DNA from 2 places in the Microbacterium sp. S308A+ genome. Region 2 is predicted to be linked to the other one. Evidence: predicted binding sites of a transcription regulator. Region 2 holds the regulator's gene; the other holds the start of a gene.
The links. Region 2 encodes LexA, which represses DNA repair genes until DNA is damaged. Its sites were predicted from a motif close to TCGAACANNTGTTCGA; they were not measured.
Positions count from the first base shown of each region.

Region 1: a site for LexA is predicted at 1,623-1,638, ahead of recA (recombinase RecA). Genes of this name have one in related genera too.

Region 1 is NZ_JBNAFT010000001.1:689,126-696,469, reverse strand. It holds gene pgsA (CDP-diacylglycerol--glycerol-3-phosphate 3-phosphatidyltransferase) at 1-402, shown strand, start outside; gene ACP15J_RS03300 (CinA family protein) at 399-893, shown strand; gene ACP15J_RS03295 (helix-turn-helix domain-containing protein) at 1,038-1,346, shown strand; gene ACP15J_RS03290 (DUF3046 domain-containing protein) at 1,351-1,575, shown strand; gene recA (recombinase RecA) at 1,838-2,890, shown strand; gene ACP15J_RS03280 (regulatory protein RecX) at 3,172-3,690, shown strand; gene miaB (tRNA (N6-isopentenyl adenosine(37)-C2)-methylthiotransferase MiaB) at 3,750-5,297, shown strand; gene miaA (tRNA (adenosine(37)-N6)-dimethylallyltransferase MiaA) at 5,317-6,264, shown strand; gene ACP15J_RS03265 (helix-turn-helix domain-containing protein) at 6,311-6,655, shown strand; gene ACP15J_RS03260 (ClpP family protease) at 6,715-7,317, opposite strand; gene ACP15J_RS03255 (ClpP family protease) at 7,319-7,344, opposite strand, start outside.
Region 2 is NZ_JBNAFT010000002.1:727,334-734,677, reverse strand. It holds gene ACP15J_RS09365 (histidinol-phosphate transaminase) at 1-540, opposite strand, end outside; gene ACP15J_RS09360 (LysM peptidoglycan-binding domain-containing protein) at 641-1,078, opposite strand; gene lexA (transcriptional repressor LexA) at 1,334-2,020, shown strand; gene metE (5-methyltetrahydropteroyltriglutamate--homocysteine S-methyltransferase) at 2,130-4,448, opposite strand; gene ACP15J_RS09345 (methylenetetrahydrofolate reductase) at 4,488-5,459, opposite strand; gene ACP15J_RS09340 (S9 family peptidase) at 5,614-7,344, shown strand, end outside.

The DNA.
Region 1 (7,344 bases), on a different contig from region 2:
CGCCGCTACGATCTCGTCAGCGACTTCGGAAAGCTCTGGGACCCGATCGCCGACAAGCTCCTCACGGGGGCGGGCTTCATCGGCCTGGCCATCCTCGACGAGGTCTCCTGGTGGATCGTCGGCGTCATCCTCCTCCGGGAGTGGGGCATCACGGTCCATCGCCTCGTGGTCGCCAAGGAGCACGTGGTCGCCGCCGCCTGGATGGGAAAGCTGAAGACCGCCGTCCAGGGGGTCGCTCTGGGGTGGGTGCTGCTGCCGCTGCACGTGCTGATCGGCCTCGGCCCGTGGACGCTCGTGACGTTCGTCCTCATGATCGTCGTGCTGGTGCTGACCGTCGCGAGCGGCGTCGACTATGTCGCGGCGCAGATGCGCGGGGCGCGGAAGGAGCGGCGCGCATCGTGACCGACCAGGCGGAGGAGCTTCTGGCGTTGCTCCGCCATCGCGGACTGCACCTCGCGGTCGCCGAATCGCTGACCGGGGGAGCGCTCTCCGCCGCGTTGGTCACGGTTCCCGGGGCCTCGGATGTGTTTCGCGGCGCCGTGATCGCCTATGCCACGCCGGTCAAGCAGACCCTCCTCGGCGTCGATGCGCGCCTCCTGGCCGAGCGAGGACCGGTCGACGGCGAGGTGGCGCGCCAGATGGCTCGTGGCGCGCGCAAGGCCTTGACGGTAGAGGGCGGGGAGGCCGAGGTCGGCGTCTCGACCACCGGGGTCGCGGGCCCGACGATGCAGGACGGGGCTCCGATCGGCACGGTCCACATCGGAGTGAGCCGCGGAGACCGTCAGGAGAGCAGAGCGTTCCGCTTCGAGGGGGACCGCGCTGCGATCAGGGCTGAGGCCGTCTCGGCGGCGCTGTCGTATCTGCGCGAGTGGATCTCGGAGGACGGGGAATAACACCCTCCGCTCCGAAGTTGAGTCCAGTGTGCTCACATTCAAAGCACAGGATGAAAAACTAGATTCGATGCCAGCGGGTCGGGTTAGACTGACCATCCGATCGGGCAGAAGCGTCCGGCCGGACGATGAGGAGAGGGGGTTCCGATGATCCTTGTACGACAGGAGATCGGCGACGTGCTGCGGGACTTCCGCCTGCAGAAGGGTCGCACGCTGCGCCAGGTGGCGAGCAAGGCCTCGGTTGCCCTCGGTTATCTCAGTGAGGTCGAGCGCGGGCAGAAAGAGGCGTCCAGCGAGATCCTCGCGTCCGTCGCGGACGCGCTCGACGTCCCCATCTCGACGATCATGCGCGAGGTCGGCGACCGGATCTCGGTGCTTGAGGGCATCCAGGTCTTCCCGGATGTCGTGCCGGACGAGCTGGTCGCCGAGGTCGAGCCCGAGCTCACGCTCCGCTGATCGGATGCGCCGTAGCGAGTTCCTTCGTGCCGTCGAAGCCGAGTTCGGCGCACGGGCGTCCTCTCTGGTCGATGACCTCGTGCTGAGCGCACTGGGCGGGCGGACCTCTTCTGAGGCGTTGTCGGCGGGGGTCCCTCCCCGCGAGATCTGGCTCGCGCTGTGCGAGGAGACGGACGTGCCTGCCGATCGGCGCTATGGCGCTGGCCGATTGGAGCCGCGCCGACGCTGAGCGGGTTCGGCGTGTTCGAACGGAGGTCCGGACGCATCGGCGTGTCATCGAAAATCCGTTCGATGGCGAGCGTAGGCTCCTGCACAGATGACGTCCACGGGTGGTCGTTCACGGATCCTGCAAGGTCTTCTCCGGATGTCGGAGGCCTCTCATACCGTGGTCGACATGACCGAGGTGTCATACGCCTTGTCGGAGAGCGGGCCCAGCCGGGAACGTCGCGACAGCCTACAGGCGGCAGGAAACGAGCACGAAGGAGCACGCCATGCCATCTCCCGCAGACCGTGAAAGGGCCCTGGAATCGGCTCTCGCGCAGATCGACAAGCAGTTCGGAAAGGGCTCGGTCATGCGCCTGGGCAGCGACGAGCGCGCTCCTGTCGAGGTCATCCCCACCGGCTCCATCGCGCTCGACGTCGCGCTCGGCGTGGGCGGCCTGCCGCGAGGACGCATCATCGAGATCTATGGTCCGGAGTCTTCTGGTAAGACCACGCTGACTCTGCACGCGATCGCCAACGTGCAGCGGGCGGGCGGCATCGCTGCCTTCGTCGACGCCGAGCATGCGCTCGACCCCGACTATGCGAAGAAGCTCGGCGTCGACATCGACCAGCTGCTCGTGTCCCAGCCTGACACCGGCGAGCAGGCTCTCGAGATCGCCGACATGCTGATCCGCTCGGGGGCGATCGACCTCGTGGTGATCGACTCGGTCGCGGCCCTCGTGCCGCGTGCCGAGATCGAGGGCGAGATGGGTGACTCGCACGTGGGGCTTCAGGCCCGGCTGATGTCCCAGGCGCTCCGCAAGCTGACCGGCGGTCTCAACCAGACCAAGACGACCGCGATCTTCATCAACCAGCTGCGTGAGAAGATCGGCGTCTTCTTCGGGTCACCCGAGACCACTGCCGGCGGCAAGGCGCTGAAGTTCTACGCCTCCGTACGGCTCGACATCCGTCGGATCGAGACGCTGAAGGACGGTGCCGAGGCCGTCGGCAACCGGACCAGGGTCAAGGTCGTCAAGAACAAGATGGCCCCGCCGTTCAAGCAGGCCGAGTTCGACATCCTGTACGGCACGGGCATCTCCCGCGAGGGCAGCCTGATCGACTTCGGTGTGGACCACGGCATCGTGAAGAAGTCCGGCGCGTGGTACACCTACGACGGCGATCAGCTCGGCCAAGGCAAGGAGAACGCCCGAAACTTCCTGATCAACAACCCGGACGTCGCCGGCGCGATCGAGACGCAGATCAAGCAGAAGCTGGGTGTGGGCGGCGCGGCGGCGCCGGCCGAGGCCCTGGGCGACGAGCTCGCGCAGCGTCGTCCGGCCTGATGGGCATCGAGAACGGGGGCGAGCAGCCGGAGGAGCTCGCCCCCGTGATCCCTCTCTTCGGCCGCGGCGGTTCACGTCAAGACGCGTTTCACGACGCCGTGGCGCAGAGCGCTGATCCCGAGAACGACCGAGGCCCGGGGCCTGATCATCCCGCACATCGTGCCCGTCTTCGAGCGATCGGGAGACATACGAGCCCCGCTGAATCGCGGGTTCCTTCCGATCGTGACCACGCGTCTCATGAGCAAGACCGGTCGTCTCATCCTGACGCGCGGGAGCTCCTCGTGCGGCGGCTGCGGGCAAAGCAGCTCTCCTCGGTCGAGGCGCGTGACCTCCTGCGTGGCCAGGGCGTCTCGCGGGAGCGGATCGACGAGGTGATCGTCGAGTTCGAGGGACGGGGCTATCTCAACGACCAGGCGCTGGCCGAGTATCTGGTCACCGCGGGGTCAGAGCGCAAAGGCCAGGGGCGGGTCGCGATCGGGCGGACGCTGGCGCAACGGGGCGTGCCCCGCGACGTCGCTGAGGCGGCGCTCTCCTCTCTGGCTGATGACGACGCCGAGCGCGCGCTTGATTTCGCTCGGACGAAGGCTCCGTCCCTCGTCCGTTTCGACGAGGACACGGCTCTCCGGAGGCTCGTCGGCCAGCTCGCCCGTCGAGGCTATGCCGGCAGGGTGGCCATGGAGGCGGCGCGGATCGCCATGCGGGAGGCGCGACGTGGCGGCGGACGGATCGGCCTCGGCGGGACCGGTGGCGTGCAGGACGCCCGTTCTCGGGTCCGCTTCGAGGACGCGGACGAGGACTGACGGCGAAGGCCCGCAGGCGAGGAGTATCCGCGGGAACGCGACGTAGAATGGCTGACATCATGACCAGTCCTGCCAGTGAACCGACGATTATCGCGCCCTCCTCAGCGGCACGGGATGCCGCCGGGCGTCAGCGCACCTACGAGGTGCGCACCTTCGGGTGCCAGATGAACGTCCACGACTCCGAGCGGCTCTCCGGATCGTTGGAGAGCGCCGGGTATGTGCGTGCGGGCGAGGGCGACGAGGCGGACGTCGTCATCATCAACACCTGCGCCGTGCGCGACAACGCGGCGGGCAAGCTCTATGGGACGCTGGGACACCTCAAGTCCCGCAAGGACAAGCGGGACGGCATGCAGATCGCCGTGGGCGGGTGCCTCGCTCAGATGGACAAACAGGCGGTCCTGGACAAGGCGCCCTGGGTGGACGTGGTCTTCGGCACGCACAACATGGGCTCGCTGCCCGGTCTCCTGGAGCGTGCGCGGCACAACGGCGAGGCCGAGGTCGAGATCCTCGAGTCGTTGGAGGTCTTCCCGTCCACGCTCCCGACACGACGGGACTCCGCGCACAGCGGATGGGTGTCGATCTCGGTCGGCTGCAACAACACCTGCACCTTCTGCATCGTCCCCAGCCTCCGGGGCAAGGAGAAGGATCGACGCCCTGGCGACATCCTGAACGAGATCCGTCTTCTCGTCGACGACGGGGCGATCGAGATCACTCTTCTCGGGCAGAACGTGAACTCCTACGGAGTGGAGTTCGGGGATCGGCAGGCGTTCGGCAAGCTCCTCCGCGCCGCGGGAGAGGTCGACGGGCTTGAGCGGATCCGTTTCACCAGCCCGCATCCCGCCGCCTTCACCGACGATGTGATCGACGCCATGGCTGAGACTCCGGCGGTGATGCCTCAGCTGCACATGCCGCTGCAATCGGGGAGCGATCGGGTCCTCCGTGCCATGCGCCGCTCATATCGCAGTGAGCGGTTCCTCGGCATCCTGGAGCGGGTGCGCGCTCGCATCCCCCACGCGGCGATCTCCACCGACATCATCGTGGGATTCCCCGGCGAGACCGAAGAGGACTTCGAGGAGACGATGCGGGTGGTCGAGCAGGCGCGGTTCGCCAGCGCGTTCACCTTCCAGTACTCGATCCGCGAAGGCACCCCGGCGGCGGTCATGCCCGATCAGGTGCCCAAAGAGGTCGTGCAGGCTCGCTACGACCGCCTGATCGCCCTGCAGGAACGCATCTCGCTAGAGGAGAACCAGAAGCAGCTCGGACGTGAGCTGCAGGTGCTCGTATCGGTGGGCGAGGGCAAGAAGGACGCGGAGACGCATCGTCTCACGGGCCGGGCGGAGGACAACCGCCTCGTGCATTTCGAGGTCCCGGCGGGCTCCGACCTTCCGCGGCCGGGAGACGTCGTGACGGCCCTGGTCACGCATGCGGCGCCGTTCCACCTGCTTGCCGATGCGCCGGACGGTTCCCCTCTCCGCATTCGCCGGACGCGTGGCGGCGATGCCTGGGATCGGGCGCAGGCGGAGTCGTGCGGTGTGCCGACCCCGCTCGCCGGAGAGGGCCCGCGGTCCGTCTCGCTCGGGCTGCCGACGCTCCGCACCGGCGTCTGACGCGGCTCGGACGGTGAACCTGCCTGTGGGCCGATCTCGACCCGCGGACGCGCCGCGTCTGTGGGCGATCGTCGGGGCCACGGGCACGGGCAAGAGCGACCTGTCGCTCGCGTTGGCCTCTGCGCTCGCGGAGCGGGGACGGAACGCGGAGATCGTCAACGCCGACGCCATGCAGCTTTATCGCGGCATGAACATCGGCACGGCCAAGCTGCCCGTCGCGGAGCGCTGCGGGGTGCCGCACCACCTTCTCGACGTCTGCGACGTCACCGACGAGGCCGCGGTCGCCTGGTATCAGCCCGAGGCCAGGGCGGCGATCTCCGCGATCCAGAGCCGAGGAGCCGACGCGATCCTCGTCGGAGGGTCGGGCCTGTACGTCTCCAGCGTGCTCTTCGACTTCCGGTTCCCGCCGCGCGACGCCGGCATTCGTGCACGTCTCGAGGCAGAGCTCGACACGGTGGGCGCGGAATCGCTGTTCACCCGTCTGGAACAGATCGATCCGCGGACGGCGGCACGGGTCGATCCGCGCAACGGGCGCCGGATCGTCCGCGCGCTCGAGGTGCTCGAGCAGGGCGGGAGCACGCACGGAGCCGCGCTGCCTGAGGCTCCGGAGCCCTGGCAGGAGAACACCCGTGTCCTCGGTGTCGATGTCGACAGAGCGGCGCTGGTCGAGCGCCTCGACCGGCGGGTGGAGCGCATGTGGTCGGACGGGCTCGTCGACGAGGTGAGCCGCCTGCGTGACGCGGGCCTCGAACAGGGGGCGACGGCTCGTCGCGCGATCGGCTACGCACAGGCGCTCGCTCAGCTGAACGGCGATGTCACTGAGGCAGAGGCGATTGCCCGGACCCAGGCGCTCACCCGGCGTTACGCCCGGCGCCAGGTCTCCTGGTTCCGCCGCTATGCCGCCGTCGAATGGATCGACGGCGGCGTGACGATCAACCCGCGGAGCGTGTCCGGCTTTCTGCTGTGAGCGGATCGGCTCGTCCCGGCCGTCCCTCCGCATCTAGCATGTGGCCATGACCGACCTCGCCGAGACCTCCTCCCGATTCGCGTCTCCCGGCCGCTCTGGACCGGAGCCCCTGTGGCGGGAGGTCGTCGGCGAGCTGCTCCGTGAGGAGCGTGCGGATCGGGGCGAGACCCTCGCCGAGACGGCCCGCCGCGCCGGCGTCTCGCCCCAGTATCTGTCGGAGATGGAGCGCGGGCTCAAAGAGCCGTCGAGCGAGATGCTCGCCGCGGTCGCGGGCGCGCTCGGTCTGACCCTTCTCGACCTGACCAGGGGAGTGGGCGAGCGGGTCGCATCGCCCTCGTCCACCGTCTCGACGTCGATGCGGACCCGCGCCGCTTTCGCTCTCGCCGCCTGACCGCTTTCGCTCTCGCCGCCTGGCCGTTCGCCGGATCCTTGGCCTGGCGGGCAGATGGATCAGAGGCCGGGTCTGGTGCGTTCAGCGACGACCTCGTCGATCAGACCGTACTCGCGAGCCTCCTCTGCAGTGAGGACGAGGTCGCGGTCGGTGTCGGCACGGAGCCGTTCCGGGGTCTGACCGGTGTGGTCCACGAGGATCTGCTCCAGGTCCCCCCGCACTCGTACGACCTCGTCCGCCTGCAGGATCAGGTCGGGGATCGCCCCCCGGCCCTGGGCTGCCGGCTGATGGAGGATCACTCGCGCGTGCGGCAGCGCGGCTCGCTTGCCCGGAGCGCCGGCGGCGAGCAGCACCGCGCCGACGGCCACGGCCTGGCCAACGCAGAAGGTCGCGATGTCCGAGCGGACGAATCTCATCGTGTCGTAGACGGCGAGCATGGCGCTCGGATCTCCGCCCTCGCAATTGATGTAGAACTGGATGTCCCGATCGCTGCCCCTGGCATCGAGGTACAGCAGCTGGGCGACCAGGGCGTTGGCGACGTCGGCGTCCAGCGGGGTGCCGAGGTAGACGACCCGCTCAGCGAGCAGGTGCGAGTAGACGTCCATCACACGGTCACCGCGCGGTGTCTCGGCGACGACGTTCGGGATGAGGACCTGTGCCATCTCAGGCTCCTTCGTTCGTGGGGGCGA
Region 2 (7,344 bases):
CACGTCGAGTCCGAGAGGCGTGCCCGTGGGATTGTTAGGGGCGCAGAGCAGCACCACGTCGGGGTCTGCCTCGGCGATCTGCGCGACGGCATCCTCGACGATGAGCGAATAGTCCGATTGCCGTGCGCCCGCCCGCCACCGCGCACCGGTGCCCTGTGCCAGGAGCGGATACATCGAGTACGTCGGCGCGAACCCGAAGACCGTCCGCCCCGGGCCGGCGAAGGCCTGCAGGATGTGCTGAAGGACCTCGTTCGAGCCGTTGCCGGCCCAGATGCTCTCCGCTCCCAGGCCGTGCCCCAGATAGCCTGCGAACCCTTCCCGCAGTGTGGTGAACTCCCGGTCGGGGTAACGGTTGACCTCGTGCAACGCCACCGCAATGTCGTCAAGGATGTCGCTGGCGACCTGCTCCGGCACCGGGTGGGTGTTCTCGTTCACGTTGAGGGCGACCGGCAGCGGCGCCTGCGGCGCGCCGTATGGGCGCATGCCGCGGAGATCGTCGCGCAACGGGAGATCGTCGAGAGAGGCAGTCACCCTTGCCATGCTACGACGCGGAACCGTCCTTCGCCGACGCGTCGAGACGCCACGGCGCACCCCCGAGCAGGTCGCTCAGGATCCTTGGCGCAGGTTCTCTACGAAGGGCTCACCTGGCCGACGAATACTGCGCGGGAATCGAGATCTTCTGACCGATCTCCAGCGTGCCGCTCCGGATGAGGTTCAGACGGGCGATCGCGTCGACGACATCGCGGGGGTCGGCGTCGGGTGCGATCTCGGTGGCGATCGACCACAGCGAGTCCCCCGGCATGACGGTCACCGTCTGGAAGCTGGCGCCGCTCGTCTGCGTCCCCGAGGCGAGAGCCGTGCCACCGCCCAGAACCGCGAAGGCGATCGCCCCGGCCACGGGGAGGGCGACAAGCCCTGCGAGCACCCGACGGCCGCGGGCGGTGATCCGGAGTCGCGTCTTCGGAGCCGACGACGCAGAAAGGCCGGCGGCCGCGGTCTCGGCCGGGAGGACCGCCGCTCCAGCCCGCGAACGCGGGACGGAGTCGGAGAACGCGGGGGCGAGAGTGATGCTGCTCATGTCGGCTGCTCCTTGGGACGTCTGATGCGGCTGTACGCTCCCCAAAACCTCAGGGTGCGAAGCTACGTTCCGAAGATAGCTTCGAATTCGAACATCTGTCAAGCGGTGTTCGAGAGATCTTTCGACGAAGACCCGGACACGCTCGAACGGATCTTCCGATTCGGAGCCTTCCTCGGATACGGTTTCGATAACGACAGCCCACCACGGGCCACCGACATTCGAATCCGCACCGGCGGAGCAGACGGAGGAGAAGCCATGAGCGATGGCGCGACGCCCACCCCCGAGGCCTCACGCACCCGGCGTCGGAAGAACCTCAGCCCCAAGCAGATGGCGATCCTCGAGGTCATCCAGACCTCGATCGCCCGCAACGGGTACCCGCCGAGCATGCGCGAGATCGGCGACGCCGTCGGACTCAAGTCCCTCTCCAGCGTGACTCATCAGCTCGGCCAGCTCGAGCTGAGCGGATACCTCCGTCGCGACCCCGGCAAGACCCGCGCGATGGAAGTCCTCATCGACCTTCCCGGCACGGCCGGCGAGAACCCCGCCGACCTCGCGCCATCGGTCGGCGACGCCGCGCTCGTGCCGTTGGTCGGCCGGATCGCCGCAGGAATCCCGATCACCGCCGAGCAGCAGGTGGAGGAGATCTTCCCTCTCCCCCGCCAGCTCGTCGGCAAAGGCGATCTCTTCATGCTCAAGGTCTCAGGCGAGTCGATGATCGACGCGGCGATCTGCGACGGCGACTGGGTCGTGGTGCGCGCCCAGAACACCGCCGACAACGGTGAGATCGTCGCGGCGATGTTGGACGGCGAGGCGACGGTCAAGACCTTCCGACGCCGGGACGGCCACACCTGGCTGCTCCCCCGCAACTCGGCGTTCGAGCCGATCCTCGGCGACGAGGCCGTAGTCCTGGGCAAGGTCGTGGCCGTCCTCCGCGCCGTCTGAGCCTTCCGGTCAGAGTCGCGCTGTTCGGCGCCCGCGAGCTCGAGCGGCGAGGGGGCCTCACCGGCGGCCGACGCCGACGAGGCCCCCTCATCCCAGACACGGACCGGGATCAGACGACCGCGGCCACCTCCGCCCTGACGCGACGAGTGGCCTCCACGATGTTGCGCAGCGAGGCGTTCGTCTCCTCGTACCCACGCGTCTTGAGCCCGCAGTCCGGGTTCACCCAGAGCTGTCGAGTGGGGATCTCGGCGACCGCGCGCCGCAGCAGCGACTCGACCTCGTCCACGCTCGGCACGCGCGGCGAATGGATGTCGTACACGCCAGGACCGATTCCGTGGTCGAAGCCGGCGGCAGCGATGTCGGTCACCACCTCCATCCTGCTCCGGGCGGCCTCGATGGAGGTGACGTCGGCGTCGAGCGCACGGATGGCGTCGATGACCACGCCGAACTCCGAGTAGCAGAGGTGGGTATGCACCTGGGTCGCCGGCGCCGCGCCGGCGGTGGCGAGCCGGAAAGCGTCCACCGACCACCGGAGGTAGGAGGGCTGGTCCGCCTTCTTGAGCGGAAGCAGCTCGCGCAGGGCCGGCTCGTCGACCTGCACGATGCCGATGCCGGCCGCCTCCAGATCGGAGATCTCGTCACGGAGCGCAAGGGCCACCTGGTTCGCGGTCTCCGCGAGCGGCTGGTCGTCACGCACGAAGGACCAGGCGAGGATCGTCACCGGGCCGGTGAGCATCCCCTTCATCGGCTTCGTCGTGAGCGACTGCGCATAGGCGGACCAGGCCACCGTCATGGGCGCGGGCCGTGCCACGTCGCCCCAGAGGATCGACGGGCGCGTCGCCCTGGAGCCGTACGACTGCACCCAGCCGTGCTCGGTCACTTCGAAGCCATCGAGGCTCTCCGCGAAGTACTGCACCATGTCGTTGCGCTCGGGCTCGCCGTGCACCAGGACGTCGAGCCCGAGGTCCTCCTGGAGCGAGACCACGCGGGCGACCTCGTCCCGGAGGAAGCCCTCGTAGTCCTCGACGGGGATCTCGCCTCGGGTGAACCGGGCACGGGCGCGGCGGATGTCCCCGGTCTGCGGGAAGGAGCCGATGGTGGTGAGCGGAAGCGCCGGCAATCCCAGCGACTCCTGCGCCGAGACCCGTACGGCATAGTCGTCCCGGGCGAAGTCTCCGCCGCCGAGCGCGGCGGCGCGCTCCCTGACCGCTCCGTCACGCACGCCGGGGGCGCCGAGGCGATCGACGAGCGCTGCGGAGGCGGCGTCGAGCTCGGCCGTGATCGCCACGCGCCCCTCGCGGAGCCCCCGGGCCAGGGTCACGACCTGCTCCGCCTTCTGATCGGCGAAGGCGAGCCAGGAGACGAGGCGTGCTCCGAGCCTGGTCTCATCCTCGACGTCGTGCGGAACGTGCAGCAGCGAGGTCGAGGTCGCCGCCGCGACCGGAGCGCCGAGCGCTCGCAGCCGCTCGAGCGCGTCGAAGGCCGCGGCGAGGTCGCCGCGCCAGACGTTGTGCCCGTCGATCACGCCGCCGACGAGGGTCTTGCTCGCGAGACCGGCGACGACGTCCTCCGGCACTGTGCCGCGAACGAGGTCGAGACCGATCGCCTCGATCGGCGCCGCGGCGAGGACCGCGAGGTTCTCGCCGAGGGACGCGTACGGGGCTGCGACGAAGATCGACGGTCGGTCGGCGACCGCACCGAGCGCCGCATAGGCGCGTGCTGCCGCGGCGCCCAGCTCGGCGGACGGGACCGGCAGCGACTCGCTCACGAGCGCCGGCTCGTCCAGCTGCACCCACTCCGCGCCCACGGCCTTCAGCCGGCCGAGCAGCTCCGCGTAGACGGGGACCAGGTCCTCCAGCCGCGACAGCGGGGAGAAGCCACCCGGCGCCCCGTCGGCCGCTTTGGACAGCGCGAGGAAGGTGACAGGGCCTACGATGACGGGACGGGTGCGATAGCCCGCCGAGACGGCCTCCGCGGTCTCCCGCACCAGACGATCGCTCGAGAGCGAGAACGCCGTCGTCGGGGAGATCTCGGGGACGAGGTAGTGATAGTTCGTGTCGAACCACTTGGTCATCTCGAGCGGCGCCCGGTCGCCCTCGCCGCGTGCGATCGTGAAGTACGCCGGGAGGCCGATCGCGCCGTCGTCGCCACGGAGCTCCTCGAACCGCTCCGGGATCGCCCCCACCGTCACCGCCGCGTCCAGGACCTGGTCATAGAACGAGAACGACTCGGGGATCGAGGAGTCGGCGCGGCCGAGCCCCCGCGACGCCAGGCGCTCCCGGTTCGCCGCCCGCAGCGCCGCGGCGGTCGCCTCCAGCTCCTCCTCGCCGATCTGGCCAGCCCAGAAGGCCTCGACGGCCTTCTTCAGCTCGCGGCGACGCCCGATACGGGGGTAGCCGAGGATCGTGCCATCGGGGAATGCGGTCATGTCGCTCCTCATTTCTCTGGGTGTCCGGCTCTCCGCGCCTCAACGTGCCGCGGACGAGTGCAGGAGCCCCGCGTCCTCGAGGACGCGGAGGACGGTGGTGTGCTGGTTGAACGCGTAGAGGTGGACCCCGGGGGCGCCCCCCGCGACGACCTCGCGGGCGAGCGCCGCGGCGGAGGCGATCCCGATCTCCGCCCTCCCCTCGGTCGTCGGCTCCACCTCCAGCGCGATCGCGAGCTCGCTCGGCAACTCCTCGCCGGAGAGCTCGAGGACCCGTCGCAGCCGGGCCGGTGACGTGATCGGCATGATCCCGGGGAGGATCGGGATCGTGACGCCCGCGAGACGCGCCCGCTCGACGAACGCGAGATAGTCGTCGGCGTGGAAGAACAGCTGTGTGATGGCCAGGGTCGCGCCCGCCGCCTGCTTCGCCACCAACGCCTCGACGTCCTGCGTGCGATGCGAGGATCGGGGGTGCCCGTTCGGGAACGCCGCGACCGCGATGTTCACCTTGCGCCTCGGCGACACCCGGACGGCGCCAGGGAGACCCGGCACGGGCTGCTCCTCGTAGGGCGCGCGCTCCGCCTGGGCCCGGTCGATGAGCTGGACGAGCTGAGCGGCGCTCTCCAGATCGCCGAGGAAAGGCGCCGTCTCACCGGCCGGCGGGTCGCCCCGCAGCGCGAGGAAGCTGAGGATGCCCGCGTCGAGGAACTCCCGGATGAGGCGCGTGGCCCCCGCGTAGGTGTTCCCCACACAGGTGAGATGCGCGAGCGGCTCGACGTCGGTGTGCTCCCGGATGTAGCGGAGGACCTCCAGCGACCGACCACCGGTGGAGCCCCCCGCGCCGTATGTGACGGAGAGAAACCGGGGACCGGCCGCCGCGAGGCGCCGAACCGTCTCATGCAACGCCTCGGAGGGCGACGCGGAACGCGGCGGATAGAGCTCGAACGAGAACGGGACGGCCGGCGCCGGACAGGCGCCCTCCGAGGGCGTGTCGGACGTCGAGGCGAAGGACATCGGCACTCCCTGCTCTGACTCGGTCCGAGCTGGCTCGGCGGCCACGGCTCCGGCATCCGGGCTCGGATGCCTGACCATCACGCTATGGACGCGCGCCTCTCGCCGCACACTTGTGTGACGCCGTGTGTCAGCGCCCGCTGGTTAGGCTCGAGACATGTCTGCCCCCTACGGCTCCTGGCCCTCGCCCTTGTCCGCCGCGAACCTCGCCTCCGGGGGCGTCCGCCTCGACGGAGCCCGTTTCGTGGCCGGAGAGGCGTGGTGGGGCGAGTCGGTCCCCGCCGAACGAGGACGGACCAGCGTCCGCCGCCGTGGCGCTGCAGGGGAGATCGTCGACGTGCTCCCCGCGCCGTGGAGCGCACGCTCCCGTGTCCATGAGTATGGCGGCGGCGCGTGGACGGTCGACAGGGACGGCGCCCTCCTCTTCGTCGACGGCGGCGACCAGCGCGTCCGCCGGCTCGCTCCGGGGGCGACCGATCCGGATCCGCTGACCTCCGAAGGCGCGCGCTATGGCGGGCTCTCACTCCAGCACGGCCGCCTCTTCGCCATCCGAGAGGACCTCCGCCCTCAGCCGCACGAACGGGCGGTCGTCGAGATCCCGCTGGACGGCTCCGCCGCCGACGACGATGCGGCTCTGGGATGGATCGTCCGTGGTGACTCCTTCTGGGCCCACCCGGCGCTCTCCCCGGACGGGACGAGGGTCGCCGTCGTGGAGTGGGGCGGGACCCGGATGCCCTGGGAGGCCGCTCGACTGCGGGTGTTCGGGAGTGACGACCAGGTGATCGACGTGTCCGCACGCGCCGCCCTGCAACCGGAGTGGATCGACGATCGCACCCTGCTCTTCGCCGACGACCCCGGCGGACGCTGGAACCTGCGACGAGCCGAGCTCGAAGGTCTCCGCCCCATCGGAGAGAGCACGACGATCGCCCCGGCCGACGCCGACACCGGCGGCGGTCTCTGGGTGCTCGGACAGCGCTGGTACCGTCCGCTCCCGGACGGTCGCATCCTCGCCGTCCGGACGAACGGGTCCGACGAGCTCGTCGTGATCGCGCGCGACGGCACCGCCCGTGCTCTCGAGATCCCGATCGACGCGAGCCTCGGCATCGAGGATGTGTGGGAGAGCGGGGACGAGATCCACGCCCTCGTCTCGGGCCAGGGAGGCGCCGTCACGCCAGGACTCTGGCTGATCGGTCTCGACAGCGCGCGTGCCGAGCCCGTGCGCGGGGGCGATCATGTCGACACGGCATGGGTGCCCCCTGCCCGGCCCGTGACCTTCGAGGGCCGGCACGGGCCCGTGCACGCCTTCGACCATCCGCCGGCCAACCCCACCACGATCGCCCCGGCGGATGAGCTTCCGCCCTACGTCGTCTCCGTGCACGGCGGACCGACCGACCACGTCGCCGGCGCGGTCGCCCTGTGGATCGCGTACCTGACCAGTCGCGGCATCGGCGTCCTGGAGGTCAACTACGGCGGATCGACCGGGTACGGACGCGACTACCGCGAGCGCCTCGCCGGCCAGTGGGGCGTCGTGGACGTCGACGACGTGCTCACGGCCGCGCGCGGGCTCGCGGAGTCCGGAGTCGCGGACCCCGGGCGGATCGCGATCCGCGGAGGCTCCGCGGGAGGGTGGACCGTGCTCGGCGCGCTTGTGCGCGGTGGCGTCTTCGCCGCCGGCATCGACCGGTACGGCGTCGCGGACGCACGCCTGCTCGCCGCCGACACGCACGACTTCGAACGCCATTACCTCGACGGTCTCATCGGCCCGCTGCCACAGGCCGAGGCGACGTACCTCGAGCGCTCTCCCCTCACGCACGCGGACCGGATCGACGTTCCCGTCCTCATCCTCCAGGGCGAGGACGACGCGGTCGTGCCGCCGGCGCAGTCCGAG